3 regions of the Pseudomonas sp. J452 genome follow, and region 1 is predicted to be linked to each of the others. Evidence: riboswitches for the same ligand, from Rfam matches in the RefSeq annotation. Region 1 holds a riboswitch; each other region holds the start of a gene.

The links. Region 1 has a riboswitch for cobalamin ahead of cobO (cob(I)yrinic acid a,c-diamide adenosyltransferase). Riboswitches for the same ligand answer to the same signal wherever they lie in the genome.
Region 2: linked by a shared signal. The riboswitch ahead of LRS11_RS08660 (energy-coupling factor ABC transporter permease) and the one ahead of cobO (cob(I)yrinic acid a,c-diamide adenosyltransferase) in region 1 are both predicted to bind cobalamin.
Region 3: linked by a shared signal. The riboswitch ahead of LRS11_RS02040 (TonB-dependent receptor domain-containing protein) and the one ahead of cobO (cob(I)yrinic acid a,c-diamide adenosyltransferase) in region 1 are both predicted to bind cobalamin.

Annotation. Positions count from the first base shown of each region.
Region 1 covers NZ_CP088294.1:4,271,785-4,281,959, forward strand. The annotation lists gene LRS11_RS19415 (cobyrinate a,c-diamide synthase) at 1-1,165, opposite strand, end outside; gene cobO (cob(I)yrinic acid a,c-diamide adenosyltransferase) at 1,344-1,955, opposite strand; cobalamin riboswitch at 2,102-2,320, opposite strand; gene LRS11_RS19425 (response regulator) at 2,502-6,908, opposite strand; gene LRS11_RS19430 (two-component system response regulator) at 6,955-8,112, opposite strand; gene LRS11_RS19435 (O-methyltransferase) at 8,208-8,870, opposite strand; gene LRS11_RS19440 (C40 family peptidase) at 8,867-9,388, opposite strand; gene LRS11_RS19445 (C40 family peptidase) at 9,475-10,080, opposite strand; gene LRS11_RS19450 (NAD-dependent deacylase) at 10,150-10,175, opposite strand, start outside.
Region 2 covers NZ_CP088294.1:1,936,528-1,946,702, reverse strand. The annotation lists gene LRS11_RS08685 (pseudouridine synthase) at 1-388, opposite strand, end outside; gene LRS11_RS08680 (NAD(P)-dependent alcohol dehydrogenase) at 590-1,615, shown strand; gene LRS11_RS08675 (GNAT family N-acetyltransferase) at 1,672-2,115, shown strand; gene amn (AMP nucleosidase) at 2,277-3,776, opposite strand; gene LRS11_RS08665 (hypothetical protein) at 3,875-4,585, shown strand; gene LRS11_RS08660 (energy-coupling factor ABC transporter permease) at 4,700-5,380, opposite strand; cobalamin riboswitch at 5,435-5,641, opposite strand; gene LRS11_RS08655 (acyl-CoA dehydrogenase family protein) at 5,940-7,589, opposite strand; gene LRS11_RS08650 (TetR/AcrR family transcriptional regulator) at 7,591-8,226, opposite strand; gene LRS11_RS08645 (hybrid sensor histidine kinase/response regulator) at 8,334-10,175, opposite strand, start outside.
Region 3 covers NZ_CP088294.1:436,719-446,893, reverse strand. The annotation lists gene LRS11_RS02045 (cobalamin-binding protein) at 1-46, shown strand, start outside; gene LRS11_RS02040 (TonB-dependent receptor domain-containing protein) at 179-2,056, opposite strand; cobalamin riboswitch at 2,145-2,363, opposite strand; gene dxs (1-deoxy-D-xylulose-5-phosphate synthase) at 2,580-4,472, opposite strand; gene ispA ((2E,6E)-farnesyl diphosphate synthase) at 4,611-5,498, opposite strand; gene LRS11_RS02025 (exodeoxyribonuclease VII small subunit) at 5,495-5,737, opposite strand; gene LRS11_RS02020 (membrane integrity-associated transporter subunit PqiC) at 5,816-6,517, opposite strand; gene LRS11_RS02015 (membrane integrity-associated transporter subunit PqiC) at 6,632-7,234, opposite strand; gene LRS11_RS02010 (MlaD family protein) at 7,231-8,181, opposite strand; gene LRS11_RS02005 (ABC transporter ATP-binding protein) at 8,178-8,948, opposite strand; gene LRS11_RS02000 (ABC transporter permease) at 8,950-10,074, opposite strand.

The DNA.
Region 1 (10,175 bases):
GTGCCAGCGGCTCGACGGGCGAGTCGAGCTGCGAATGGTGGTAGGTGTGGCCGCGCAGCAGGCCTTCCGGCAGCTCTACTTGCTGCAGACCGAGGGCGGCCATGCGCGGCTGCATCTGCGCGTGGCCGGGCAGCAGGCCGAGCAGTTCGGCGCTGTGGCCGACCTTGTCGGTCAGGCGGTCGAGCAGGTAGAGCATGCCGCCGCACTCGGCGAGGATCGGCTTGCCAGCGGCCTGATGCACATGGATCGCCTCGCGCATGGCCAGGTTCTGCGCCAGTTGCTGCAGGTGCAGCTCCGGGTAGCCGCCGGGCAGGTAGAGGCTGTCCACCTCGGGCAACTGGCGCTCGCGCAGCGGCGAGAAGAAGCACAACTCGGCGCCAAGCCGGCGCAGCAGGTCGAGGTTGGCCTGGTAGAGGAAGGCGAATGCGGTATCGCGGGCCACGCCGATGCGCACGCCGGCCAGCAGTGGCTCGAGCGACTGGTCAACCTGCGCGGCGAAGCGCACCGGGTCCGGCAGGGCATCGCCGGCGCTGGCCAGCAGCGCATCGGCCGCCGCATCCAGGCGCGCATCCAGGTCGGCCAGCTCCTCGGCCTGGACCAGGCCCAGGTGGCGGCTGGGCAGCTCCAGCGCGGCGCTGCGCGGCAAAGCGCCGTACCAGCGGATTGCCGGCGGCAGGCTGTCGCGCAGGATCTCGCCATGCCGTGCGCTGCCGGTGCGGTTGGCCAGCACCCCGGCGAACGGCAGATTGTGCTGGAAGTTGGCCAGGCCATAGGCCAGGGCGCCGAAGGTCTGCGCCATGGCGCTGCCATCGATCACCCCGAGTACCGGCACCTGGAAGCGCCGCGCCAGGTCGGCGGCCGAGGGGCTGCCGTCGAACAGGCCCATCACCCCTTCGATGAGGATCAGGTCGGCCTCCCCCGCCGCCTCCCAGAGCAGGCGCCGGCATTCGTCCTCGCCGACCATCCACAGGTCGAGCTGGTACACCGCCTGGCCCGAGGCACGGGCGAGGATCATCGGGTCGAGGAAATCCGGTCCGCACTTGAACACCCGCACACGCTTGCCGGCCCGCGTATGCAGGCGCGCCAGGGCGGCGGTGACGGTGGTCTTGCCCTGGCCGGAGGCCGGGGCGGCGATCAGCAGGGCCGGGCAGCTGCGTGCAGTCATTGCCCTCTCCCCGGCCCTCTCCCGCAAGCGGGAGAGGGGGCGTTAAGGGATAGATTTGCGTGCGCCGCTGCCCTCGCCCATTTATGGACGACGACTGCATGCAGGCGGATCGAGTAGCCCGGATGCAATCCGGGGTGGGCGGCTTCCCGGATTGCATCCGGGCCAGGGTAAACAGGGCTCAAAACTCGATCCCCTTCTGCGCCTTCACCCCGGCCTTGAAGGCATGCTTGACCAGGCTCATCTCGGTGACGGTGTCCGCTGCGTCGAGCATCCCCGGCAAGGCGCCGCGGCCGGTCACCACCACATGTTGCAGTAGCGGGCGCGCCTCGATGTCGGCGAGCACCGCGTCCAGCTCCAGGTAGCCGTGCTTGAGGGCGATATTCAGCTCGTCGAGTACCACCAGGCCGACCTGCGGGTCATTCAGCAGTTGCCTTGCCACCGCCCAGGCCGCGCCGGCCTTGTCGATGTCGCGCTGGCGGTCCTGGGTTTCCCAGGTGAAGCCCTCGCCCATCACGTGGTAGCTGACTTCCTCGGGGAAGCGGCGGAAGAAGCTTTCCTCGCCGGTGCTGGCGGCGCCCTTGATGAACTGCACCACGCCGACCTTGATGCCGTGGCCGAGGGCGCGAGCGACCATGCCGAAGGCCGAGCTGCTCTTGCCCTTGCCGTTGCCGCTGTGCACCAGCAGCAGGCCGTATTCGTTCTGGGCCTGGGCGATCTTTTCGTCGATCAGCGCTTTCTTGCGCTGCATGCGTGCCTTGTGGCGTTCGTCGCGCGCGGCGGACTCGCTCATCTACAACTCCTCGCGACCGGCTGCGGCGCGGCAAAGCAGCAGCACCGCGACCCTCGTCAGGCACGGTGCAGAAGCAGAATAGGGGCAGCAGCAGGACAAGACGCGGGCAGGCCGCACGGACCCACCCACCCGCAAAGCCCGCCGCAATGCCGTGGATCGCTACAGGCCGGTCTCCGGGCTTGTGAGCGGAATCTACAGACTCCCGGTCGCGCCTTCCCATGTCGAATGACACAGTGGCTGGATGCGACCGTTGACTCACCTACCGTTGCGGGGGCAGCGCCGGACTGTTCGACTGAATGAACCGGCTTCCCTGTTTCACCCCGTGGACGCGTCGCGACCGGGGCACCTGATGCTGGCGGCAGGGTAGAGGCTGGGCCGGGGCGCGTCAACGCCGAGCGCGGCCCCGAAGACCCTGTCGCGGATCTCGGATACTCCCCTCTACCACTTGTGGGAGAGGATTGCATGGAGGCCAGCCGAAAGGCTGAGAAGAGGAAGTGGGACTACTCACCCTCTCCCGTAAACGGGAGAGGGGGAAAATCGCATGGCCTAGGACAGGCCCTGCAACAACTCCAGGGCCCGGTCGAAGTCGAAGCTCTCGACCTGCTGTCCCACCTGACGCAGACGCTCGGCCAGCAGCGGATCGAGGGCCAGGCCCTGCAGTTCGTACAGGGCCTCCTGCGCCGCAGTGTCGCTCTCGCCCAGCAGGCGCCTGAGCTTGTCCAGCGACGCCTGCAGCTCGGCGCCAAGCGTGAGTGCCGGTGCCGCTGCGCCGCCCTGTTCCACCTCGACCAGCCCCACCAGGCCTGCCAGCAGCGGCTGCAACTGCCGTTCGACCTCGGCCACCAGCGGCTCCAGAACCGCCTCCGCCGCCCCCTCCTTGCAGGCCAGCTCCAGCGCCGTGGCGGCCTGCGCCAGGCCGCGGGCACCGATATTCCCCGCGCTGCCGCGCAGGCTATGGGCCAGGCGCGCCGCCGCCGAGGCATCGCTGTCCGCGCGGGCGGCGAGGAACTCGGCGCGGAAATCGCCCTGGCTGGAGCGGAACTTGCGCAGCAGGCGCAGGTAGAGATCAACCTTGCCCATGCTGGTGGCCAGGCCGGCTGCCAGGTCGATACCGGGCAGACTCTCGGGCAGGCCCGCCCCTGGTGCCACGCTGGCTGGCAAGTGCCGGGCCGCCTGGGCAACACGCCCGGGCTTGGGATGGATCCACTTGGCCAGGGTGGCGAACATGTTCTCGACGTTGAGCGGCTTGGAGATATGGTCGTTCATCCCGCAGGCCAGGGTTCGCTCGCGGTCCCCGGCCATGGCGTTGGCGGTCATGGCGATCACCGGCAGCTTGGCCAGCTGCGGCTGCTCGCGAATCTTGCGGGTGGCGGTGTAGCCGTCCATCACCGGCATCTGGCAATCCATCAGCACGCCATCGAAATCGGCATCCTCGGCCAGCCGATCGAGCGCCTGCTGACCATGTTCGGCCAGGCACAGCTCGACGCCGGCGCTCTCCAGCAGCTCGCGGGCCAGCTCCCGGTTCAGCTCGTTGTCCTCCACCAGCAACAACCGCGCCCCCTGCAGACTGGCCATGGCGCTGGCGCTCTGATCGGAGCGCGCAGTGGCACGGGTATCAATCTGCGAGGTCTTGCCGAGCATGTTGCCGATCGCTTCCAGCAGGGTCGACGGGGTCACCGGCTTGGTCAGCACCACCGGCAGCTGCAGACCATGCTTGCCAGCCTCCTCCTGAGCCTCCTCGCGGCCGAAGGCGGTGACCATGATCACCGACGGCGTGTGCGCCAGGCTGACGGCATGCATCTGCCGCACCGTCTCCACGCCATCCATGTTCGGCATGCGCCAGTCCATCAGCACCAGGTCGTAGGGCAGCGCCTTGCGCTCGGCCTCGACCAGCATGCTCAGTGCCGAGTCGCCGCTGTCCGCCACGTCGACCTCGACGCCGAAGCTGCGCGCCATGCCGGAGAGAATCTCACGCGCACTGGCGTTGTCGTCGACCACCAGCACGCGGGTGCCCAGCAACTCATCGGCGGTAAACATACGCCGCGGCTGGGTGTCGCGCTGCACGCCGAGACACACCTGGAAGTGGAAGGTGGAGCCGCGCCCAGGTTCGCTCTCGACCCAGATGCGCCCGCCCATCAGTTCCACCAGGTGCTTGGAAATGGCCAGGCCCAGGCCAGTGCCGCCGTACTTGCGGGTGGTCGAGCTGTCGGCCTGACTGAAGGACTGGAACAGCCGTCCGCACTGCTCGGCGCTCATGCCAATACCGCTGTCGTGCACCCAGAAGTGCAGCTGTATCTGCTCCGCGTCGCCACCCTCGCGCTCCACGCCCACCACTATCTCGCCCTGCTCGGTGAACTTGGCCGCGTTGTTGCCGAGGTTGATCAGCACCTGGCCCAGGCGCAGCGGATCGCCAACCAGCGCGGTCGGCAGCTCGGCCGCGACGTTGAACAGCAGCTCCAGGCCTTTGTCCTCGGCCTTCAGGCCGATCATGCTGGCGAAATTGTCGAGCACGTCCTCCAGGTAGAAGGGAATGCGCTCGAGTTCCATCTTGCCGGCCTCGATCTTGGAGAAGTCGAGGATGTCGTTGATGATCCCCAGCAGGTTCTCCGCCGAGCGATGCACTTTCTCGATGTAGTTGCGCTGTTTGTTGTCCAGCTCGGTGCGCAGCGCCAGGTAGCTCATGCCGATGATGGCGTTCATCGGCGTACGGATCTCGTGGCTCATGTTGGCGAGGAAATCGCTCTTGGCCCGCGTCGCCTCCTCGGCCACCGCACGGGCCTCGCTCAGCGCCGTGACATCGATATTCACCCCGGTGGCGCGCAGCGGCTTGCCGTCGGGGGAGCGAATGAAGCGGCTCAGCGATTTGAAGGTGCGCACCGCACCATCGCTTTGCCGCACGATGCGAAAATCGATCTCCTGGCGATCGAGACCGCTGTCGATCGCATGCTCGAACATGCCACTGGCATGCGCGGCGTCATCGGGATGCAGCAGCGCTTTCCAGTGCTCCAGAGTGCCCCCGAAGCCGCCCGGCTCGAGGCCGAACATCTTTTCCAGCTGCGGCGTCCAATAGTCGCGGCCGGAGACCAGATCAACGTCGAACAGGCCGATGTCGCCTGCTTCCTGCGCCAGATTGAGGCGTTCGCTGGCCGTGCGCAGCTTGGCCTCCATCGCCCTGCGCTCACTCACATCACGCACCGAGGCACAGACGCAGACGCCGTACCCCTCCAGAGCCGGCAAACGCGACAGGCCGATTTCCACCGAGAATAGGCTGCCGTCCTTGCGCACCCCCTGCAGGTCATCCAGGTTGGCGCCCATCTGCCGGGTGCTGCCGTGGGCGATGAAGTCGTTGCGCAAACCCACATGGCGCTCGCGAATTGCCGCTGGCACCAGGCGTTCGATGGGTTCGCCACCCAGCTCACCAGCACCGTAACCGAACAGCTGATCCAGTTGCGGGTTGCTCAGCAGGATGCGTCCGTCGGCACCGATCACCAGCATGCCGTCCGGCGCCGCTTCGATGATCCCGCGGAACCAGGCCTCGGTGGCGCGCAGTGCGTTTTGCTGGGCCTCCAGCTCCTCGGCCTGCTGTTCCAGCTGCTGCGCCTGGGCCTCCATCTCATCGGCTTGGCGACGCGTCTCCGTCAGCAGGGCCTGAACCGCCTGATTGCGCTCGAGGATGGCCATGGCCGCAGCCAACCGCGGCAGCGCCTCCTGAAACAGCAGGGCCTCGCGCTCGGCCAAGGGTTGCAGCCCGGCCAGTTCGAGCACGCCGAGCAGGCGCTCGCCGCGCTGCACCGGCTGCAGCAACAGGTAACTGGCCGGGGCTTCGCCCAGTTGCGAGCGCAGCCGCCAGAACTGCTCCGGCAGCCCCTGCAACTGGCGCGCCTGGCGGTCGACCGCGCACTGCCCGAGCAGGCCCGCGCCGAGCGCCACCTCGGCCTCCGGCGGCCGCTCGGGGTCGATGGCATAGCCGCCCATCAGCTGCAGAGTGGTCGCCCCCTCGTGCACGCTGTAGAGCAATCCCTGGCAGATGCCGAGCAGGCGCGCCATATGCTGCAGGAACACCTGCGCCAGCTCCTCGGGCGTCTCCGTCTGCTGCAGCTCGACCTGCAGCTGGCCGATCTGCGCCCTGATCCAGCGTTGCCGCTCCAGCTGCTGGGACTCGGTCTGCAACTGGGCGATGGCGCGGGCCAGGTCGCCGGTCTCGTTGCGCAGTTCGGTATGCGGAATCGGCTGATCCAGCTGCCCGGCGGCCAGCTGATCGACGGCGAAACGCACCCGATTGAGCGGATTGCGGATCGACTGGCTGACCAGCCATGCCAGCGCCAGCGCCAGTGTCAGTCCACCGAACAGGAGCGTATAGGTGAGCGTGGTGCTGTGCTCGGCGAACGCGGCAATCTGCGTGGTGGTGTCGCGGATGGAGGTTTCCTTGACCTCGGCGATGGCATTGAGCAAGGCGTCGGCCTGCTGATCCAGATGCTGGAACTCATCGCTGTCGAGCAGCTGCTGGGCCTGGCCCAGGCGCCCCTCGCCAGCCAGTTGCACGGCCTGCTCGGCATCGTTGCGCAGGCGTTCCAGCAGCAGCTCGAACTCGGTGAGACGGCCCAGGTTATCGCTGCGCTTGAGGGTCGGGCGGACCTGGGCCAACGCCTGATGCAGCCGTTGCTGGGCCTCCAGCAGCTGTTGCCGGGCCTCGCTGCGGACCCCTGCGTTGCTGGTGCTTACCACTCGCTGCAGCGCCTGCACCATATGCGGCAGTTGCACCCGCGCCTCGTGCAGGTGGGCGATGCCGATCAGCTCTTCGCGGTAGAGCTTCTGCATGTCGTGTTTCAGCGACGCTTGGGTACGCAGACTCTGCACCCCGAGCGCCAGCACCAGCACCAGCAGCGCAGAGAAGCCGAGGACCAGTTTGTGCAGCAGCGACAGACGCTCAAGCAGGGCGAGCAATCGGCTCATGGCAGATTCCCAGTAGACACAACAATGAAAGGCCGCAACGCGCTGCTCAGGACTTTTGCTCCATGCGCTCAAGCGCCGCCCTTTGTTTGGCCAGGTCCTGGTCGTTGTCGGCAAACCGTTCGGCGACGGCGCGGAACTGCTCGACGCAGGCCAGGAAGGCGTCGCAGATATCCGGATCGAAGTGCGAGCCGCGGCCCTGGCGAATGATCTCGACGGCCTGTTCGTGGGGCATCCCCGCCTTGTACACGCGCCGGCTGATCAGCGCGTCGTAGACATCCGCCACCGCCATCAGCCGGGCGCTGATGGGAATATCGTCGGCGGCCAGCCCCTCGGGGTAGCCGCTGCCGTCCCACTTCTCCTGATGGCCGTAGGCGATTTCCTTGGCCAGGCTGAGGAAGTCCACGCGGATGCCCAGCTGATCCTCGGCATGCTGGATGGCATCGCGACCCAGGGTGGTATGGGTCTTCATGATCTCGAACTCTTCCGCGGTGAAGCGGCCGGGCTTGAGCAGGATCGCGTCAGGGATGCCGATCTTGCCGATATCGTGCAGCGGCGCCGACTTGAACAGCAGCTGGATCGTCTCGGCGCTGAGGAAGTGGCGGAAACGCGGGTGCTCGCGCAGGTGCTCGGCCAGCACCTTCATGTAGTGCTGGGTACGACGGATATGGTTGCCGGTCTCGTTGTCACGGGTCTCCGCCAGCGAGGCCATGGCCTGGATGGTGACATCCTGAATGGCGACCACCTCGCGGGTGCGGCGCTGGACTTCCTGCTCCAGAAAGTCGTTCTGATCGCGCAGGAAGTCCGCCGCGGCCTTGAGCTTGAGCTGGGTCTCCACCCGCGCCAGGACCAGCGGTGGACTAATCGGCTTGGTGATGTAGTCGACCGCACCCAGCTCCAGGCCGTGGATCTCATCCTCGGTTGCGGACATGGCAGTGAGGAAGATGATCGGGATATGGCGGGTGCGCGGGTCCTGCTTGAGCTGCTCGGCCACCTCATAGCCGGACAGCCCGGGCATCATGATGTCGAGCAGGATCAGGTCCGGCAGCGGGTCGCCCTGCAGCACCCGCAGGGCCTTCTCGCCGCTATTGGCGGCCTTGACCCGGTAGCGATCCTTGAGCAGGTCGGTCATCAGCATCAGGTTGTCCGGCGTATCGTCGACCACCAGGACGGTGGCAGGCCGGTAGACTTCTTGTTCGACACTCATGGCGAGCAACTCCCTTGCCAGATGGAAGCATTGCCAGGGCGGCATAGCCCCAAGGAAGCTTAGCTAGGGTTTGCCGGAGCCGCCGCGCGACTAGCTCAGCGCTTGCGGCAGAGGGTCAGGCCGTCGCCCAGCGGCAGCAGCGACAGATCGACACGCCGGTCGCTCTTGAGGGTGCGGTTGAGCGCCTGGATCGCGCGGGTGTCGGCGCTGTCCGGGTTCTGCTCGAGCACCCGGCCGCTCCACAGCACGTTGTCGAACAGGATCAGCCCGCCCTGGCGCGCCAGGACCAGGGCGTGTTCCAGGTACACCGGGTAGTTGGCCTTGTCGGCGTCGATGAAGATCAGGTCGAAGCTCTCGCCCTGCCCGCCGCGCTCCAGCGCGTTGAGAGTTTCCAGGGCCGGTGCCAGGCGCAGCTCGATGCGTTCCGCCACCCCCGCCTCATACCAGTAGCGCCGGGCGATGGCGTTGTAATCGCCGGGCAGGTCGCAGCAAATCAGCTGGCCGTCGACCGGCATGGCAGCGGCCATGCACAGGGCGCTGTAGCCGGTGAAGGTGCCGATCTCGAGAATCCGTTTGGCGCCCGTCAGCTGCACCAGCAGGGCCATGAACTGGCCCTGTTCGGGGGCGATTTGCCAGTGCGCACTGGCCAGCTGCGCCGTTTCGTCGCGCAGGCGCTTGAGCAGCGGCGTCTCGCGTAGGGAGACATCCAGCAGGTACTGGTAGAGGTTGTCGTCGAGATTGAGGGTGCGCTGAGTCATGGCTGGCGCGCCAGCTGCGCCGGTGCCAGTACGCGCTTGGCGCTGAGGTAGGTCTTCTGCCAGTAGGCCGTGGACAGGGTGTCCAGGCGCACCGTGCCGCCGCTGGACGGCGCATGGACGAAGCGCCCTTCGCCGACATAGATGCCGGCATGGCTGACCTGGCCGCCGCCATTGGTGGCGAAGAACAGCAAGTCGCCGCTCTGCAGGGCATTGCGGCTGACCGTCGGCGCACGCAGGTTGATCATCTCGCGGGTCGAGCGCGGCAGCTGGATGCCGGCCGAGTTGCGGTACACATAGCCGATCAGGCCGCTGCAGTCGAAGCCGCTGTCCGGGGTGTTGCCACCATAGCGATAGGGTGTGCCAACCAGGCCGATGGCACTCATCAGCACATCATCAGCATTTTCGTTGCCAACGATGGGGAAAGGGTCGACGGGGTAATCAGGAGAGGGAGAGTTGCCGGCGCAGGCGGTAAGCAGCGCGGCGAGGGCTAGCAGGGCGAAGCGAGCCGTGAAATGCATGGGCGGGCGATCCTGGCCGGAATGCGCCCTACTCTGCCGCGTGCCGGACACAGGCGCAAGCCCTGTGCCCTCGCGCCCGCACGGGCTTAACGGTTAACCGAACGCTCGCTCTGCAGCTGCGGAGCCAGTGCCAGGGCGCGCTTGGCTTCCATGTAGCTACGGTTCCAGTAGCTGTCGTCCAGGCTGTCGATGCGCACGCCACCGCTGCGGCTGCTGCTGGAGTGGATGAACTGGTCATCGCCCAGGTAGATGCCGGCATGGCTGACACGGCCACGGCCACGGTTGTTGAAGAAGATGATGTCGCCCGGCTCCAGCTCTTCGCGAGCCACCAGCGGGGCATCCAGGTTGATCATTTCGCGGGTGGAGCGCGGCAGCTGCATGCCGGCTTCTTCACGGAACAGGTAACCGATGAAACCGCTGCAGTCGAAGCCGGATTTCACCGAGGTGCCGCCGAAACGGTACTTGGTGCCGACCAGAGACAGGCCCTGACTGAGGATGCTGTCTGCCAACTGGGGCAGCGCATAGGGTTTGTCGTCGGTGATGTCGGCCATCATCTGCTCGTCGCTGATGTACTCGACGGGTTCTGGCTCGACCGCTAGCTGCTCGATCGGCTGCTGCGGAACCTGGCCGGCACAAGCCGCCAGGAGACTAATCAGTGCAAGAGGCACGAGGGGTGCGAAGCGCTTTAGCATGGGCACGACCGTGTTTGTCTGGTTTTTATAAGGGGGCGACTATGCCGTCTGATGAGCGAGATTGCAAATTCAATGCCGAGAAATGTGACTTAGTA
Region 2 (10,175 bases), 2.3 Mb from region 1:
TGCGAAAACGCACCGGCGGATTGCGCTCCCACAGCTGCGGTTCCTCCAGCAGGCGCGCTTCGGCCGGCAGGGTCGGGCCGTCGTTGAGCTGTACGCCCTCGCGCAACTGGCGCAACTGCTCCGCGCTGGGCTCTCCTTCCACCTGCACCCAGTAGGTCTTGGCCAGCTTGTGCTTGGGGTCGGCAATCTGCGCCTGCAGGCGGCCGTCGTTGGTCAGCAGCAGCAGGCCTTCGCTGTCACGGTCCAGGCGCCCGGCCGGGTAGACGCCGGGCACCGCGACGAAGTCCTTGAGGGTGGCGCGGCCCTGCTCGTCGTTGAACTGGGTCAGCACGTCGAAGGGCTTGTTCAGCATCAACAGCCGCGGCTCGGCCGGCGGCGCCTTGGCCACCCGGCGCGGGGCTGGCTTGCCGGCAGGGCGATGCGCAGCGTTGGGACGAGGAGGACGCGGCATGCGGATTCCAGGCTCAGGAGAAAGCCGTCAGTTTACCCGAGGCGCAGCCCGCATCATCACCCCGGGTGATGGTGTACCCGCACGCCGACGACAACGGCTAAGCTGCCTCGGTCGACTATTTGCCTGAAGGAACCGCCCATGAGCACCGAACTCACCACCTTCACCGGCTGGGCCGCCATGGCTGCCGGCGCGCCCCTCGAACGCCACCAGTACGATCCGGGCCCGCTGGGCGCCGAAGAGGTCGAAGTGGCCGTGGAATACTGCGGCATCTGCCACTCCGATCAGTCGATGATCGACAACGAGTGGGGCAATGCGCGCTACCCGTTCATTCCCGGCCATGAAGTGGTCGGCACCATCGTTCGTGTGGGCGAGCAGGTGCGCGGCCTCAAGCTTGGCCAGCGGGTCGGCATCGGCTGGTACAAGGGCAGCTGCATGCACTGCGGCTCGTGCATGGAAGGTTCGCACCAGCTATGCCGCACGGTGAAACCGACCATAGTCGGCAGCAACGGCGGCTTCGCCGATCGCCTGCGCGCGCACTGGGCCTGGGCTATCCCGCTGCCGGCCGGACTCGAGCCGAGCCTGGTCGGTCCGCTGTTCTGCGCTGGCTCGACGGTGTTCAGCCCGCTGCTGGAATTCGATGTGAAGCCCACCGACCGCGTCGGCGTGGTCGGCATCGGCGGCCTCGGTCACCTGGCCCTGCGTTTTCTCAATGCCTGGGGCTGCGAAGTCACTGCATTCACCTCCTCGCTGAGCAAGCAGGAAGAAGCTCAGCGCCTGGGTGCGCACAAGGTGGTGACGTCCACTGACAGCGCCGCGCTGAAGGCAATTGCCGGCAGCCTGGACTTCCTGCTGATCACCGCCAGCGCCGACCTGGACTGGAACGCCCTGCTCGGCACCCTGCGCGGCAAAGGCCGCCTGCACTTCGTCGGGATCGCGCCGAGCGCGATCCCGGTGCATGTGTTCAGCTTGATTCCGCAGCAGAAGAGCCTGTCCGGCTCGCCGGTCGGTTCGCCAGCGAGCATGGCGACCATGCTCGAGTTCTGCGCCCGCCATCAGATCCTGCCGCAGGTCGAGCACTTCCCGATGAGCCAGGTCAACGCCGCCATCGACCACCTGCGTGCCGGCAAGGCCCGCTACCGCGTGGTGCTCGACGCCAGCAAGTGACAGCCAGGGCCGATCGGCGGCATGATCGGCCCATCACCCAATACGTTTCATCCCCCATGCAATACCGCATCGACAAACCGCTCGCCGCCGATATCCCCCGCCTGCTCGAGGTGTGGGAAGCGGCGGTACGCGCGACCCATCACTTCCTCGACGAAGCGGACATCCAGTTCTATCGGCGCATGCTGCGTGAGGAGTATCTGCGCCTGGTCAAACTGGCTTGCCTACGCGACCTGCAGGGCCGGGTGATGGGCTTTGTCGGCACCGCCGAGGACCGCCTGGAAATGCTCTTCGTCGACCCACAGCAGCATGGCCAGGGCATCGGCAAGACCCTGCTGCACTACGCCATCGAGCGCGAAGGCGCGCGCCTGGTCGACGTCAACGAGCAGAACCCCAAGGCCGTGGCCTTCTACCTCAGCCAGGGCTTCCACCCCATCGGCCGCTCGCCGCTGGATGGCGCCAACAAGCCCTTCCCGTTGTTGCATCTGCGCCTGGGGGGTTGAGGCTCGTAAATATGAGCCCGAGAACCTGTCTAGGAGCTTTTGAGCTAGAGCCAGGCAAGGCGAAATTGGGCGAGGGCGCGGAGTTTACGAGCTGTAAATGAGCAGCCCGAGCCCAATTTCAACGCAGCATGGCCGACGATCAAGAGCTCCTAGGCAGGTTCTCAGCGGAACGGCGGCTCGTCGAAGCTGCGCAGCTTGCGCGAATGCAGCGAGTCGAGCTGGCAGCGCAGCAGGTCGAGGGCGGCGATGCCAATCGACAGGTGCTGGCTGACCGCACGCTGGTAGAAGCCGCTGGCCGAACCGGGCAGCTTGATCTCGCTGTGCAGCGGCTTGTCCGACACACACAGCAAGGTGCCGTAGGGCACGCGCAGGCGATAACCCTGGGCGGCGATGGTGCCGCTTTCCATGTCCACCGCCACCGCGCGGGCCAGGTTGATCAGCGGCCGTTCGTGGGCCCAGTGCAGCTCCCAGTTGCGGTCGTCGTAGGTCAGCACGGTGCCGGTGCGCAGGCGCTTCTTCAGGGTCTCGCCACGCTCGCCAGTGACGGCCGCCGCCGCTTCCTGCAAAGCCTGCTGCACCTCGGCCAGGGCCGGGATGGGGATATGCGGCGGCAGCACCCGGTCGAGGATGCCGTCCCTGCGCATATAGGCGTGGGCCAGTACGTAGTCGCCGATGGTCTGCGATTGGCGCAGGCCGCCACAGTGGCCGATCATCAGCCAGCAATGCGGACGCAGCACGGCCAGGTGGTCGGTGATGTTCTTCGCGTTGGACGGGCCGACGCCGATATTGACCAGGGTGATGCCATGGCCGTCGTTGGCAATCAGGTGATAGGCCGGCATCTGGTAACGGTGCCAGACCATCGCGTCAGCCACCGCCTGGGCATCCTCCTCGGAGGTGCCGCGCTCGATGATCACGTTGCCCGGCAGCACCATGCGCACGAAGCGCGGGTCTTCGCGCAGGCGCTCCAGGCCGTGGCGAATGAACTGGTCGACATAGCGGTGGTAGTTGGTCAGCAGAATCCACGGCTGCACATGGCGCCAGTCGCTGCCGGTGTAGTGCTGGATGCGCTTGAGCGAGAAGTCGGTGCGCGCCGCATCGAACAGCGCCAGCGGCAGGTCACTGCTGTCGCCCCAGCCATACAGGCCGTCGGCCACCGAGTCGGTGGCGGCGGACAGGTCGGTGCTGGGGAATACCCGCGCCAGCTCGGCGGCAGTCACCCCGGAACCGGCCAGCTCGTCGCCCTGCTCGACCACATAGGGATAGGGGATGTTCTGCTGGCTGAAACCGACTTCCACGGTGACGGTGAAGTCTTCCATCAGCGGTCGCAGCTGATCGAGCAGATAGCCGCGAAACGCATCCGGCTGGGTCACGGTGACCCGGTAGGTGCCCGGCACCTGCACCTTGGCATAGGCGCGCACCGTGCTCGGCACCTCGCCCTGGCACAGGTAGGTCAGGCGCAGCTCGGGGTAGCGGAACAGCGCACGCTCGGCCTCGCCGGGCAGGGCGCGTTCCTTGAGGTACTGCTTGAGCGCCTGGCTCAGCGCATTGACCGCCTGGCGATGCAGGACGGCGAGGCGCTCGACGGCCTCCTCGGCAGTGGCGGCGACGACGAATTCACTGGAAGAAATGGCAGACACGGGCAGCTTCCTGGCTGGGTACACCGCCCTATCTTGCGCCTTCGCCAGCCTCGCCCGCCAGCGTTCGGCAAGGCTGGCTAGCGCGATCTAGGCTTAGGGCAAATCATTCCAAGGAGCCTGCCTTGCGCAACCCGATGACCTTCTGCCTGCTGGCGCTGCTGAGCACCACCAGCCTGGCCGCCGAGCTGGACGGCCATTACCGCGGCACCCTGGACAATCGACCGAGTGAATTGATCCTGCACAGCCAGGGACCGGAAGTGACAGGCGAGTACGTCGAGGGCCCGCAGCTGCGCTTCAAACTCAGCGGCAGCTTCGACGGCCAACTGCTGCAGGCGCAGATCAGCGATCCGCACTCCGGCCAGGTACTGGCCAACATGAATGCCAACTTTGCCAACGACATGCTCAACGCCAGCCTCGCCGCACGTGACCCCAGCAGTGGCGAGACACTGATACGCGAGGCGCTGTTCGAGCGCGTCGCCCCGCCACCGCCACCGCCCGACCCGCACCAGGATCCGGCACTGGTCGGCACCTGGATCAGCGAACTCAGCAGCGAGAGCGCCGAGCTGGCCACGCTGACCACGGTGACCACCCTGCGTATCCGCGCCGACGGCAGCGTCGCGCAGTGGCGACGCACGGTGACCGGCGGCAGCGACTGGAGCTACGACCGCCCCGGCGAACTGCAGTACAGCGGCCGCTGGCGCAGCGACAACGGCCTGCTGCTGGTGCAGCTGGAGGGCGCCCGCGAGTTCCAGCCAGCCGCACGTTACCGTTTCAATGCCCCCTTCCTGGTGACCGAGAGCAATACCGGCGAGATGATCTGGCAGCGCCGCTGAGTCCGTTTGGACGCGCGCCAAACGGCACATCCCCATGCAGGCGCGGGGACGATCAGACGGCGGTCACTGGAATGAAAGCGCCAGACCGGTTTCCCGGCCTGGCGTGGGCCGGGGTCAGGCCGGCTGGTGCAGGCGCACGTTGAACAGCGGGCCCTGGCTGTAACGCGACAGCGCCTTGGCGGCGGCCAGCACGCCCAGATCGATCAGCGGTTCGAGCAGGATCACGCTCATGTAGGCCAGGCCGAAGCTGCCGACGGAGGCCAGGTTTGCGCTGGAGAAGCCGTTACCGTAGACGGCCCAGAAGGCCACCCAGGCGACGATGCCGCCCTGGTAGGCGGTCGACAGGGCCAGGGCCTGCTTGTAGCTGGTATCCACATAGGCCGTGCGCGCCGGGATGAGGCGCTTGGCCAGCAGGTGAATGGCCCACAGTGGCAGCAGCAGGGTGGTGACGTTCATGCCGTACTGCGGCAGGTCGAACTGGGCGAAGAACAGCCCCTGCAGCAACAGGCCGGCGGCCAGGCCGATGGCCGCGGCACCGGCGCCGAACAGCAGCAACAGGGTCGAGCCGAGGATCAGGTGGACTTCCGAGACGCCCACCGGATGGTGCGGCAATACCTCGAAGAAGCAGAACACCAGGGCAGTGGTCAGCAGGCTGCGCAGGGTCAGGGCGAGCAGGCCGCCGTTGTCGCGCAGACTGTCGCGGGCGAGTTTGACCGTGAGCGCGAAGGCACCAGCGGCGGTTGCATAGCTGAGGAAAATCTTGGCGCCGGCAACGACGTCAGGTTCGATGTGCATTAGGGTTCCTTGGCCGCGCCCACCGCGCGACGATCCGGATTGAGGGAAAGGGGCAGAATGCCCAATAGCGATGGCAGGTCTCCTGGCTCACGGCTTGCTACTTCGCCCGCCTTCCCAGCCGATAAAGGCCAGTGGCGTGTGGGCATCGTTCGCCGCTTACAGTTGCGGGGGCAGCCAGGGCATTGGCGACGAGCGCCGCACCCTTTTTCCTTTTCATCCGGCCGCACGAAGCGGACCGGAACCATCGGCGGCCACCTTACCCGCCTCGCCCGCGAAAAGACAGTGCCCGCTGCCGCGCCGGCGCCCTCGACAGCCCCGTGCCAGACGCGCCTGAGCGCATTTCCCCACGGCCTCGGCGTGCCCGCAGGGGCTCGACTGCCCTGCCTGCATATCCCGCCACGCAACGCTGGGCAGGCCTATTGCGATGGAGTCTTGGTAGCCTCTCGCCTCGCGGAGCCTTGCCGTATTCGTGGGCGGACCGAGTATGGGCAGCCACCTGCGCAGGTGGCCCTGCGCCTGGCGGTGATAACGGTGCGGGAGCGCCGGGTGCCTCTCGACCTCAGATCAGATGCGGCGTACTGCGCGCCACCAGCGCCTCGGCATCCACGCCGCGCGGCAGGGTGCCGTAGACACGGCCGCCGTCGGCCAGGCGGCTGGCGATAAAGGCGTCGGAGACGGTGGCGTTGCCAGCTTCCAGCAGCAGCTTGGCCTGCAGGGCCACGGCCACGTCCTCGGTCAGCTGGCGGGCGCGGTACTGGATATCGGCAGTGTCGCGGAAGTCCGCCTGCAGGCGCTGGATATGCGCCTTGAGACGTGCATCGCCATGGCCGTCGCCCAGCTCGGCGAACAGCACGTCGAGCACACCGGCCTCCTTGGACAGGGCACGCAGCACATCCAGGCACTGCACATTGCCCGAGCCCTCCCAGATCGAGTTGACCGGCGCCTCGCGGTACAGCCGTGGCAGGATGGTTTCCTCGACATAGCCGGCGCCGCCCATGCACTCCTGGGCCTCGTTGATCATTGCCGGGGCGCGCTTGCAGATCCAGTATTTGCCGATGGCGGTGACCAGACGGGCGAACTTGTCTTCCTGCTCGTCGTGCGGGTTGTCCAGAGCCTTGCCCATGCGCATGGTCAGGGCCAGCGCCGCCTCGCTTTCCAGGGCCAGGTCGGCCAGCACGTTCTGCATCAGCGGCTGCTCGGCCAGCACCCGGCCGCCGACCTTGCGGTGCGCGCAGTGGTGCGCGGCCTGGGTCAGGGCCTGACGCATCAGGCTGCTGGAGCCGATCATGCAGTCGAAGCGGGTCAGCGAAACCATCTCGATGATGGTCGGTACGCCGCGACCTTCCTCACCGACCATCCAGGCCAGGGCGCCACGGAACTCCACCTCGCTGGAGGCGTTGGCCCAGTTGCCCAGCTTGTTCTTCAGGCGCTGGATATAGAACTGGTTGCGGCTGCCGTCCGGGCGATGGCGCGGCAGCAGGAAGCAGCTCAGCCCCTTGTCGGTGTAGGCCAGGGTGAGGAAGGCGTCGCACATCGGCGCCGAGCAGAACCACTTGTGGCCGACCAGCTCGTAGGCCTGACCGGGGCCGCCCATGCCCACCGGATGGGCCTTGGTGGTGTTGGCACGCACGTCGGTGCCGCCCTGTTTCTCGGTCATCGCCATGCCGATGGTGACACCGGTCTTCTGCTCGATGCCGACATTGCGCGGGTCGTATTCGGTGGCGAGGATCTTCGGCAACCAAATCTCGGCCAGCTCCGGCTGCAGCTTGAGCGCCGGCACCGCGGCGTAGGTCATGGTCAGCGGACAGGCGTTGCCGGCCTCCGGCTGGTTGTGCAGGTAGTTCAGCGCGGCGCGGGCCACCTGGGCGCCTTGACGCGGATCGGTCCAGGGCAGCGAGGGGATGCCGTGCTCGACCGCCGTGCGCATCAGCTCGTGGTAGGCCGGGTGGAACTCCACCAGGTCGACGCGGTTGCCGTAGCGGTCATGGCTCTTGAACACCGGCTTGTTCTCGTTGGCGAGGAAGCCGGCCTGCATCAGCGGGCCGCCGGCCAGTGCGCCGTAGGCATCCAGCTTGTCCTCGGCCCAGCCGCCGCCGAAGCGCCGCGTCCACTCCTGCAGCGGCAGGTCGACCCGGTACAGGTTGGCGCCGTCCAGCGACGGCACCTGGTTGAACACTTCGTGGGTTTCGGCGAATTCGTGCAGGGACATCTCAGGACTCCGGGGCGCCGACGGCGCGCAGACAGAAAGTGATCAGGGCTTGGCTGACGGTGGTCAGGTCCAGCGCCGCAGCGCCAGCGGCGCGCGCCGCACAGGCGGTTGGCGACAACGGGCCGACCAGCGCCTCGGCGATGGCACCGACCAGACAGGCGGCGACCAGGTTGAGCTGGCTGACGTGAAACTCGCCACTGCGCACACCCTCCTCCAGCAACTCGACGAACAGCTCGGCATAGGCTTCGCGAAACAGCAGGCGCTGCTCGTCGACTTCCGGGTCGACCGGCTCGGCGATCAGGGCGAAGGCCAGGCGCCGGCTGTGCCAGGCGCGGGCGGCGAACTGCTCGAGGCCGGCGGCCAGGCGCCGCGCCGGGCTGCCGGGGCCGCGCAGCACCTCGGCGAGGGCGTCCACCTCAATGCGGCAGGCGTTGCTGAAGACTTCGGCGGCCAGCTCGCCCTTGCCGCTGAAGTGGCGGTACAGGCTGCCGGTGGCGATGCCGACGTCCTCGGCCAGGGCCTGCATGGTCAGTGCGGCGAAACCACCTTCGCTGACCCGCACCAGGGCGCAGACAAGAATGCGCTGGCGCATGTCCTGGTCGCGGTCGCGGCGCTGGGCAGAAGCGCGATAGGCCATAAGCTGAATCCTGATTCATTTATTGCAAACAGTGAATCATGATTCATCATTTTGCAGAAGACGGGATTCCGGTCAAACATGCGCCGAAAACGGTCGGCGCAAAAACCTCACGGCGCCTGGATGGGCGAGTCGGCTGACGACTGACAGAGCACCCAGTCATGCAGCAGGGTCTGCAGTTCGACGAACTTCACCGGCTTGGCCAGGTAGTCGCTCATGCCGGCCGCCAGGCAGCGCTCGCGATCGCCGCTGTGGCTGTGGGCGGTGATCGCCAGCACTGGCAGTTCGGCGCAGCCCGGCAGCCCACGCAGTGCACGGCAGGTGGCGAACCCATCCATCACCGGCATCTGGCAGTCCAGCAACACGGCATCGATGGGCTCGCTGCGCAGCATTTCCAGGGCCTCGACTCCGTTGTCGGCGGTGCGCACGCGGTAGCCAAGCTTGAGCAGCATGCCGCGGGTAACCAACTGGTTGATCGCGTTGTCCTCGACGATCAGCACGGTGCACTGCTCCGGACGGCGCTGCGGCAGCCCGCCGATACGCCGGCGTCCACCACCCGGCTCGCGCGCCTGCACCGGCAGGTTGAGCTGCACGTCGAGTTCGAAGCTGCTGCCCTGCCCCGGTGTCGACTGGTGGCGCAGGGTGCCGCCCAGCAGATCCACCAGCTGCCGGCAGATCGCCAGGCCGATGCCCAGACCGCCGTACTGGCGGGTCATCGAGCCGTCCAGCTGCTTGAAGCGCTGGTAGAGACTGCCGCCGGCCGGCACGCTGAAGCCGATGCCGCTGTCGAGTACCTCGATGCGCAGCGGCATGTTTGCCGTGAGCGGGCCACCGGCGCTGACCCGCAGGCTCACATGGCCCTGGTGGGTAAACTTGATCGCGTTATCGAGCAGGTAACCGATGCTCTGCGCCAGCTTGCCGGCGTCGCCCTCCAGGGTGTCGGGCAGGCTGTCATCGAGTTCGACGATGAATTCCAGGCCTTTCTCCATGGCGCGCGGCGAGTACTGCGCGCGCAGGCCGTCGAACAGCCCGCGCAGGCTGAACGGTTCGCGGCGCGGGTACAGCTTGCCGGCCTGCAGCTCGGTGAGGGCGAGGATGTCGTTGACCATGCGCATCATGTCGCGCGCCGAGCCGGCGGCGGTCTTCTGGTACTGCTCCAGTTCGACATCCAGCTTGAGCGTCTGCATCAGCTCCAGCGAACCGATCACCCCGTTCATCGGCGTGCGCAGCTCATGGGTCACGGTGGCGAGGAACTCGTCCTTCAGCCGGTTGTTGTCGGCCAGCTCGCGGTTCAGGGCCTCCAGTTCGCTGCTGGCCTCCTGCAGGATGCGCGCACGTTCTTCCTTCATCGCATTGATGCGGTCGGCCAGGGCCAGGGACAGCAGGCCGACCTCCAGCGCCGAGCCGATCTGGCTGGCGTACATGGTGAGGAACAGGTTGGGCAGGTAGCCCAACACCATCAGGGTGTTGGTGATGCCGCCGACCAGGAAGGCACTCCAGGCAAAGATGAAGTAGCGCGCCACGCGCATGCCACGCATCCAGGCGAGCACGCCGGCACTGAAAATCACCACGGTGAACAGCAGCGCCAGATAGGTCGCCATGCGCAGCGCCACGCCATAGCTGGCCGTCAGCGCCAGGGCCATCACCAGCGCACCACAGGCCATCAGCAGCAGCAACAGCCGATCGACCCAGGGACTGTGCTCGGCGGTATGCAGGAAGCTGCGGGCGAACTGGCAACCGAAGAACGCCGCCGAACCGATCAGGAATGGCGTGGCCGCGTTGGCCCACCAGGGGCTGTCCGGCCAGAAGTACTCGATGCCGGCACCATTCACCGAGACCTGGTAGAGGCCGAACGAGGCGATGTAGAGGATGTAGTAGAGGTAGCTGGTGTCGCGCACGCTGAGGTAGATGAACAGGTTGTAGATCAGCATCACCAGCAGTACGCCGTAGAT
Region 3 (10,175 bases), 1.0 Mb from region 1:
GGCGGCCACCGAGAAGCTTTGCGAGTTGCTGGCCCAGGCACGGTAGAGCGGGTGTAGCCCGCGTCATCGGCAACGCGGGTTGCACCCGCCCTACGTTCTAGCCCAGGCTGGATTGGCGCGTAGCGGCGAAGCCCGACGAGCGTTGCTCGGCGCGACGTCCCTATATGGCTCTGCTGCGTTACAGCTCCGGCGTCCAGACGAAGCCGATCAGGGCGCTGCGGCCTTCCTGGCTGTAGCTGTAGCGCTCACCCTCATGCTCGTACAGCGAGCGGCTGTAATCCTTGTCCAGCAGGTTATCCAGCTTGGCTTCCAGCTTCAGCTCGGGGGTGGCCTGCCAGCTGCTGCGCAGGGCCAGCAGGCCATAACCGGCCAGCTGGTACTGGTTGTCCGGGTCGTCGTAGCTGCTGCTCACGGCCTGCCAGCTGGCGCCGATGGCGACATCGCCGAAGCTGCGATCCAGATCCAGGCTCAGGGTGCGCCGCGCGCGGCGGTTGAGGGTGTGGCCGCTGTCGCGGTCGCGCGGATCGACGAAGGCCACGCCCAGCTGGCCCTGCCAGCCGAACAGTTCCTGCTGCAGCGCGGCCTCGAAACCATGGATGCGCGCCTTGGCGATGTTCTGCGGGATGAAGTCCTGGTCGTTGGCGATCGCATCTTCGATGTCGGTGCGGTAGACCGAGGCCTCCAGGCGGGTGGTGGCGGCCAGTTGGCTGCGCCACTGCAGCTCGACACTCTTGGAGTGTTCCGGCTGGAGGTTCGGGTTGCTGTAGTCCGGGTAGTACAGGTCGTTGAAGGTCGGTGCGCGGAAGCCTTCGCTGTAGGAGGCGATCAGGTCGTTGCGCTCGTCGAGCGGCAGGGTCAGGGCGCCGCTCCAGGTGTTTTCGCTGCCGAACTGCTCGTTCTTGTCGTGGCGCAGGCCCAGTTCGGTGGAAAAGTGCTCGCCGTCGTAGCGGTGCTGGATGAAGGCGGCCTGGTTCCAGCGCTGTTGCTCGGCGAAGGCGGTGTTGCTGTTGAGCTGGTCTTGGTACCAGTCGGCACCGAGCATCAGGCTGTGGCTGTCGCTCAGGCTCAGGGTGTTCAGCCAGTTGACCGAGTCGCGGTAGGTGTTGAACACGCCGCGCTCGTCGCTGAGTTTATCCAGGCTCTCTTCGCGGTTCTCGCTGTGGCCGACTTCCAGGCGGCTGTTCCAGCTGTCGTTGAGCTGGGCGTCAAAGTAGCTGGAGACGCTGCTGACGGTGAAGTCGCTGTACGGGTCCTGTTCCACCGATTCGAAGGTGGTCATGTCGAAGCGGCCGAAGGGGTTGTCGAACTCGGTGCGGCCGCGCTGGTCGAGGACGCTGACGCCCGCTTCCAGGTTGTCGCTGAAACTGTGGCTGAGGCTCAGGCTGAAGGCCTTGTTGCGGTAGGCGTCGTGATCCTGATCGGCTTCGTAGGAGGTGCCGGTACGGTCGATGCCGTTGGTCTCGTCGAGGCTGCCGGCCAGGCTGAAGCGCGTGGCCTCATCGCCACCGGAAATGCCGGCGCTGCGCTGCCAGGTACCCCGGCTGCCATAGCCCACGCGCACGAATGGCTTGAACCCTTCACCGCTGCTGCGGCGGGTGAAGATCTGCACCACGCCGCCGATGGCATCGGCACCGTACATGGCCGAACGCGGCCCGCGCAGCACTTCGATGCGCTCGATCTGCTCGATATTGAGGTGCTGCAGATTGCTGTCGCCGGAGCTGGCCGAGCCTATGCGCATGCCGTCTACCAGAACCAGGCTCTGCGCCGACTTGGTGCCGCGGATATACAGGCTGGCCAGGCTGCCGCTGCCGTTGTCGGTGACCTGGACGCCGGGCACGCGTTGGAGCAGCTCGGTCACCGAGGATGGTTGCAGGCGCTCGATATCGGCGCGGGTGAACACCGTGCTGGCGGCGCTGCTGGCGCTGCGTTGCTGCACGTCGCGGTTGGCGCTGATCAGGGTTTCCGACAGCTTCAGCGCATCATCCTGGCTGGATGCGGCGTAGACCGGGGTGCAAGGCAGCAGGGCCACGGCAATGGAAAGGCGGGACAACTTCATCGATAAATCCTCAAAGGTCGGCAGACTTTTGAGAAGGGCAGGACAAGCTCTGGCCGTAGCCAGCGCTTGACGGTGATGCCCTCCGCAACACCAGTCGATCCGCCAAGGCCGGTCTCCGGGCTCTCGACTCGCGCTGATCCGCCTTCCCGGATGACTCCAGTGGCTTTTATGGTCAGCGTGCAGGTGGCAACCTGCCGTCGATTACCGTTGCGGGGGCAGCGCCGGGATGGCTCCTCGATGGAGCGCACCGGCTTCCCGTTTAACGCCGTGCTGAGAGCAGCGGCGCACCGTGGCGGAAATGAAAAACGCCGCGCACCTTAGTGCGTGGCTGTATGAAAAACAAGCGGGCTCGATTCGCGGCGACATGAGCGCCGCTCAAGTAAATCGCCAACTCGCCTGTAGGAGCCAGCTTGCTGGCGATCATCGGGCTGCGGATGCGTCGGTTAGGGCGGATGGTCTGCGCTCGCCAGCAAGCTGGCTCCTACAGAGTCGGGCGGGTGAAACCCGCTCGCCGGCCCTGTGCTTAGAGCTGGGCCAGGCGGGCGCGCACGGCCGCTTCGATGCCGGCTTCGTCCAAGCCGCATTCGGCGAGCATCTGCGCCGGCTTGGCGTGCTCCACGTAGCTGTCTGGCAGACCCAGGTGCAGCACGGGCTTGAGCAGGCCTTGCTGGGCGAGGAATTCGCTGACCGCCGAGCCTGCGCCACCCATGATGGCGTTCTCCTCGATGGTCACCAGCAGTTCATGGCTGGCCGCCAGTTCGCGCACCAGGGCTTCGTCCAGCGGTTTGACGAAGCGCATGTCGACCACCGTGGCGTCCAGCGTCTCGCCGACCTTGAGCGCTTCGGCCAGTTGCACGCCGAATACCAGCAGCGCGGTTTTCTGCCCGCGCCGACGCACCAGGCCCTTGCCGATTGCCAGCGGCTCAAGCGCCGGGTCGATCGGCGTGTTCGGCCCGCTACCGCGCGGGTAACGCACCGCCGCCGGACCATCGAAGTGGTAGCCGGTGGTGAGCATCTGGCGCAGTTCGTTCTCGTCGCTCGGCGTCATCACCAGCATGCCGGGGATGCAGCGCAGGTAGGAGATGTCGAAGCTGCCGGCGTGGGTCGGGCCGTCTTCGCCGACCAGGCCGGCGCGGTCGATGGCGAACAGCACGTCGAGGTGCTGCACGGCCACGTCATGAATCAGCTGGTCGTAGGCGCGCTGGAGGAAGGTCGAGTAGATCGCCACCACCGGCTTGACGCCGTCGCAGGCCATGCCGGCGGCCAGGGTCACCGCATGCTGCTCGGCGATGGCCACGTCGAAGTAGCGCTCGGGGAAGCGCTCGGCGAAGGCCACCAGGTCGGAGCCTTCCTTCATTGCCGGGGTGATGCCGACCAGGCGCGGGTCTGCCGCTGCCATGTCGCACAGCCACTGGCCGAACACACTGGAGTATTTCGGCCCGCTCGGCTTCTTGGCTTCGACAACCGGAGCCTTGATCGGCTCCAGCTTGGTGATCGCGTGGTAGCCGATCGGGTCGACCTCGGCCGGGGCGAAGCCCTTGCCCTTCTTGGTCACCACATGGAGGAACTGCGGGCCGTCCAGGTCGCGCATATTGCGCAGCGTCGCGATGAGTGTGGGCAGGTCGTGGCCGTCGATCGGGCCGACATAGTTCCAGCCCAGCTCCTCGAACAGGGTGCCGGGCACCAGCATGCCCTTGGCGTGCTCTTCGACCTTGCGCGCGATCTCCCAGGCGCCGGGCAGGCGCGAGAGGATCTTCTTGCTGCCTTCGCGCATGCTCGAATAGGTGCGGCTGGAGATGATCTTGGCCAGGTAGTTGGATAGGCCGCCGACGTTCTTCGAGATCGACATGTCGTTGTCGTTGAGGATCACCAGCATGTTGGCTTTGACGTCTGAGGCGTGGTTAAGCGCCTCGAAAGCCATGCCGGCGGTCAGCGCGCCGTCGCCGATCACGGCCACCGATTTGCGCCGGCTGTTCTGCAGCTTGGCCGCGATGGCCATGCCCAATGCCGCACTGATGCTGGTGCTGGAGTGGCCGACGCCGAAGGTGTCGTACTCGCTCTCGCTGCGGCGCGGGAAGGCTGCCAGGCCGTCCTTCTGGCGCAGGCTAGCCATGCGCTCGCGGCGCCCGGTGAGGATCTTGTGCGGGTAGGCCTGGTGGCCGACGTCCCACACCAGGCGGTCGTCCGGGGTGTCGAAGATGTAGTGCAGGGCGATGGTCAGCTCGATTACGCCGAGGCCGGCGCCGAAGTGCCCGCCGGTCTGGCCCACGCTGTACAGCAGGTACTGGCGCAGCTCGTCGGCGAGGGTTTCCAGCTCGCTCTCGGCCAGGCGGCGCAGGCCGACCGGCGTCTCGGCGCGGTCGAGCAGGGGCGTGGCAGGGCGCTCGCGGGGGATCTCGTGGAAAGTCGTGGGCATCAGGCTGATCGTTATAGGCGTACAAAAGATGCGGCAGTTTACCCGAAGCGCCGGGAACTGCCCAAACAAGGTTCGACCGGCGCAATCGGTAGCCCGGATGCAATCCAGGGAATGTTGTCCGGGCTAGGGTTAAGTGGCTTAGCTGCGGCGTTCGACGATATAGCGGGCCAGCGCGCGCAGCGGCTCGGCGCTGCTGCCGAACGGGCGCAGGGCGTGCAGGGCCTGGTCGCGCAGTTCCAGGGCGTAGGCCTTGGCGGCGTCGAGGCCGAGCAGGGCCGGGTAGGTCGGCTTGTGGTTGGCTTCGTCCTTGCCCTGGGTCTTGCCCAGGGTAGCGGTATCGCTTTCCACGTCGAGGATGTCGTCCTGCACCTGGAACGCCAGGCCGATGGCGCGGGCGTAAGCCTGTAGCGAGCGCAGCACCGCTTCGTCGGCCTTGCCGCTGGCCAGGGCGCCGAGCTGCACGCTGGCTTCGATCAGTGCGCCGGTCTTGTGCCGGTGCATGACTTCCAGGGCCGCCTGGTCGAGTCGCTGGCCGACCGAGCCGAGGTCGATGGCCTGACCACCGACCATCCCGGCCGGGCCGGCGGCGCGCGCCAGGCCGAGCACCATGGACAGGCGCAGGTTGGCGTCCGCCGGGTTACGGCGCGGGTCGGCCAGCACTTCGAAGGCCAGGCTCTGCAGGCCATCGCCGGCGAGAATCGCGCAGGCTTCATCGAAGGCGATGTGGGTGGTCGGCTGGCCGCGGCGCAGGTCGTCGTCGTCCATCGCCGGCAGGTCGTCGTGCACCAGCGAGTAGGCGTGGATCAGCTCCACCGCACAGGCGGCGCCATCGGCGCGGTCGAGATCGCCGTCCAAGGCTTCGCAGGCGGCATACACCAATAGCGGGCGTACCCGCTTGCCACCGCCCTCCACGCTGTAACGCATGGCCTGGTAGAGCCGTGCCAGTTCACTGCGCGGGGCATCGAAAAGGCTTTCCAGGGCCGCGTCGACGCGGGTCTGGCAGCGCTGCTGGTAGGTCGCGATCATGCCTGGTCGTCCGCGTCGAAGGGGGCTTCCTCCAATTGGCCGTCGCGTTCCAGGAGGATCTGTACCTTCTGCTCGGCCTGGGCCAGGGCGGCCTGGCAGTCGCGAGTCAGGCCGATACCTTGTTCGAAGGCGGTCAGCGAGTCTTCCAGCGACAGTTCGCCACCTTCCAGGCGCTCGACCAACTGCTGCAGGTCGGCGAGGGATTGTTCGAAATCGACGGCGGCTTTCTTGCGGGCCATGGCTAACGTTCTCGTAGGCTCTATAACGGGCGCGACACTAGCAAAGGCAGAGCCGCACAGCTTGGGTAAATCGGTGGCTCAGAAGCGCAGCACTTCCGTGTTGCTGCGGGTCGGGCCGACCATGGGGATCTTCGGCTGCTGCTTGGGTTTGACCGGCGCTGGCGGCGTTGGTGCCGGTTTGCTTTGCGCCGTGGGCTGGTTGCGCAGCGGTTCGATGGCGCCGGCCAGTTGCTCGACCAGTTGCTGCAGCAGCAGGCTCTGCGCCCGTACCTGCTCGGCCGGGCTACCGGCGTGGGCCTGTTCCAGGCGCAGCAGGCGGCTGTCGCGCAGTTGGCCGCTGCGGTCGAGCAGACGCCACTGGGCCTCCAGCACGGCCGGGTGCTGCGGGCCGGAATCCAGGCGGCTGATGCTCAGCAGCACCTGCACATCGGGGCTGAAACCGGGATTGCTCGGGGCCAGCACCAGGCGCTGGCTGTCCAGTCGGGCGGCCAGTTGGCGCAGCAGGAGCTGGTCAATATCGGCGGCCAGGCTGCCGGCCCAGCGCGCATCGTCGGCGGGCACCAGGCTGCCGTCGGCCTGGCGCTGGAGGAAGGCTTCGCGCTGCAGGTAGTCGGCGATCGATACCGGCCCGAGCAGCACGGCCAGGCCCTGAGTCTGTTGCGGTACGCCAGGGTTGCCGCCATCCAGCTGGTACAGCGGGATAGGTTGATGCGCCGTACAGCCGGCCAGGCCGAGCAGGCCGGTCAGCAGGAGAACAAAGGGGAGGCGCAACACGGTCATCTTTTCACCCAGGGGGCCGCGGGTGGCGGCCGGCAGTCATACGCGAGCGGGCAGGGGTTTGCCTGCGGCCGCGTATCATCCGTCAAAGCGCCGCCGGACTCCAGCCTGCGCTGCTCAGCGGGCCGCTGCAGCGGGGTTGCCGAGCAGCGCTGCCGGCAGGGCGCGCACGGCTTTGGCCAATTGCTGGCCGAGCTGTTCGACCAACTGGCCCTGTGCGGCCACCTGGCCGTCCAGGCTGCCGTCGTGGGCCTGCTGCAGGTGCAGCAGGTCGCTGGCGCGCTGTTCGCCGCGGGCATCCAGCAGGCGCCAGCGAGCTTCCAGCACCGCCGGCTGCTGCGGCCCTGAATCGAGGCGGCTGATATGCAGGATGATCTGCGCCTGCGCCGGGAAACCGATGCGATCCGGATAGAGTGCCAGGCGGCTGCTCTGCAGATCGTTGGCCAGGGTAGCGAGCAGCAGCTGACCGATATCGTTCTGCAGGCTGCCGGCCCAGCGGCCGCTGGCGCTGATGTCGAGACGCTGAAGGCTGTGGCGCTGCATCAGGCTTTCCCGTTGCAGGTAGTCGGCCAGCTGCAGCGGGCCGAGCAGCACGGCCGGGCCATCGACACCCTGCGTGGGCGGCGTGGCGCTGCCCTGCAACTGGTAGAACTGCTGGGGTGGCGCGCTGCTGCAGGCGCCGAGCAGCAGGAGGACGAAAGGCAGCAGGCGTTGGCTCATGGCTGGGGTTTCCCGAAGATCAGCGATTGCGGTTGCTGTTCCAGTGTCTCGGCCGTGCGTTGCAGGGCCTTGCTGGCCCGGCTGAGCTCCTGCAGGGTGTTGCCGAGTTCGTATTGCAGGGTCGATTGCGGACCGATGCTCTGGCGGCCATCGAGCAGCAAGCCGTTGGCCTGTTCCAGGGTCTGCCGGGTGCTGGCAGCGGCCTGGCGGATTTCCACCAGGGTGGCGTTGAGTTCGCCGCTGCTGCGCTGCGCCGAGTCGAGCAGGCCGGGCAGTTGCTGCTCCAGGCGCTGGCTCAGGCGGTCGAGGTTGGCCAGGGTGGCGGACAGGCTGCTCAGGCCCTGGTGCAGGTCATCGGAGCTGCTCAGCTTCTCGATCGCCTGCAGGGTGCGGTTAGCCGACTCGATCAGCTCGCCCAGCGGTACTTCGCTCAGGCTTCTGGCCAGGTCCTGCAGCAGATTGGCGGCCTGGTCGATGCGCGAGGGCACGCTGGGGATGCTGGGCAGGTCGACATCGCTGGGGCTGAACACGTAGCCGGCCTGCTCGGGGAACATGTCCAGCGCAACGATGGCCTTGCCGGTCAGCAGGCTGGGGGTCTGCAGCTGGGCGCGCAGGCCGCGCTTGATCAGCTGCTCGACCACCTGGTCGAAACCGCGCTGGCTGGCGGCTTTCTTCGGGTCGACCTGGATGATCACCGGCATCACCACGTCCTTGAGCTTGCGGTCATAGGACAGGCGGATCTCGCGCACGCTGCCGATCTTCACGCCGCGGTAGGTCACGTCGGCGCCGACATCCAGGCCGTCGAGGGCGCCGGTGAAATACACCACGTACTCGTTGGGCTTGCTGAACCAGCTGTCCCGCGACAGCAGCAGAGCGCCGGCCACCAGCAGCACCAGGCCGCCGAGCAGGAAGCTGCCGATCAGAAAGGGTTTGCGTGTTTCGCTCATGCGTCCTCCGCCTTGAGGAATGTGCCGTTGCGTCCGAGGAAGCGTTGTACTGTCTGCGGGCCGTTGGCCAGCAGTTCACGCGGGGCGCCGAGGGCGATCTGGGTGCCGCTCTGGCCGTCGAGGAACAGGCAGGTGTCGGCCACCGCGAAGATGCTCGGCAGCTCGTGGGTGACCAGCACGATACTGGAGCCGAGGCTGTCGCGCAGCTGCAGGATCAGTTCATCGAGGGCCTTGGAGCTGATCGGGTCGAGGCCGGCCGAGGGTTCGTCGAAGAACAGCACCTGCGGATCGAGGGCCAGGGCGCGGGCCAGCGCCGCGCGTTTGCGCATGCCGCCGGACAGTTCGGCCGGGTACAGCTCGTCGCAGCCACCGAGGCCGACCAGGTTGAGCTTGAGCGCGGCCAGCTCATCCAGCTCGGCGCGGCCGAGGTTGGGGCGGTAGGTTTCCAACGGCAGGCAGATGTTCTCGCGCAGGGTCATCGAGCCCCACAGCGCGCTGTTCTGGTAGAGCACGCCGAAGTGCTGCAGCAGCTCGGCGCGGCGCGCCTCGTCCTGCGCCCAGAAGTCCTCGCCGTGGAACAGCACGCGCCCGGCGAGCGGTGCCTGAAGGCCGATCAGGTGGCGCAGCACGGTGCTCTTGCCGCAGCCGCTGCCGCCCATGATGACGAACACTTCGCCAGGCTGGATGCTGAAGTTGAGGTCGTGCTGGATCACTCGCGTGCCGTAGCCGGCGTCCAGCTGTTCGACGATCAGCACGGGCTCGCTCATGTCAGATCCCCAACTGGGTGCAGATCAGCGTGATCAGCGCATCGCTGACCACCAGGGCGACGATGATGCTGACCACCGCGCGGGTGGTGGCCTGGCCCACGGCCTGGGCGTTGCGTCCGCTGGCCAGGCCGTAATGACAGCCGATCAGGCCGATTAGCACGGCGAACACCAGGCTCTTGAAGATGCCGAGCAGGAAGTCGGTGAGGCTGAGCATCTCCAGGCTCTGGTTGAGGTACTGGGTGGCGGAGATGTCGAACAGCCCGGCACCGATGATGAAGCCGCCGAGGATGCCGAGGACGTCGGCGAACACGCACAGCAGCGGCATGGCCACCAGCAGCGCCAGCAGGCGCGGCAGCACCAGGAAGTCCAGCGGCGGGAAGCCGAAGGTCTTCAGGGCATCGATCTCCTCGTTGGCCTGCATGCTGCCCAGTTCGGCGGCGTAGGCCGCGCCGGTGCGCCCGGCCATGATCACCGCGGTCATCAGTGCACCCATCTCGCGGGTCATGCCGATGGCCACCATGTTGGCGATGTACAGCTGGGCGCCGAAGGCCTCCAACTGCGCTGCGCCGACGAAGGCGAGGATCAGCCCGACCAGGCTGGCGATCAGCGCGACAATCGGCAAGGCACCGGGGCCGCATTGCTGCAGGGCCAGCCAGAAATCGCCGGCGCGCAGGCGCGAGCGGCCCTGCAGCAGGCGCAGCAGAGCCAGGCAGACTTCGCCGAGGAAGGTGCAGCTGTTGCCCAGGGTGGTCAGCAGGTCGAGAAAACCCTGGCCCATGCGGGTCAGGGGATTGCCGCTGGCGCTGGTTTTGGCGGCGGCCTTGATCGGGTGGGCGCTGCCCATCTGCAGCAGGCGTTCCACGCCATCGGGCAGCTCCAGCCAGTGCAGGCTGAGCTGACGCTCCTCAGCCAGGCGCTGCACGCGGCGCAGCAGGGCCAGCAGGCTGCTGTCCCAGGCGCTGACCGCGACCCGCACGGGCAGCTCGGCGCCTACGGCCGAATAGGCATCGAACACCGCCTGCAGGTCCGGCTTGTGCGCGTGCAGGGTCCACTGGCCGCTGACGCACAAGTGCGTCTGGCCCTGCGGGTCCTCCTGCCAGCGCAGCTCGGCTGTGGCGGCGTCCATGTCTTCGATCCTCTTAGAGAACCTGTTTACGGTCTTTTGAGTGGCAGCGATGTAGCCCGGACTTCAGTCCGGGAGCCGGTTGACGTGCCCCGGACTGAAGT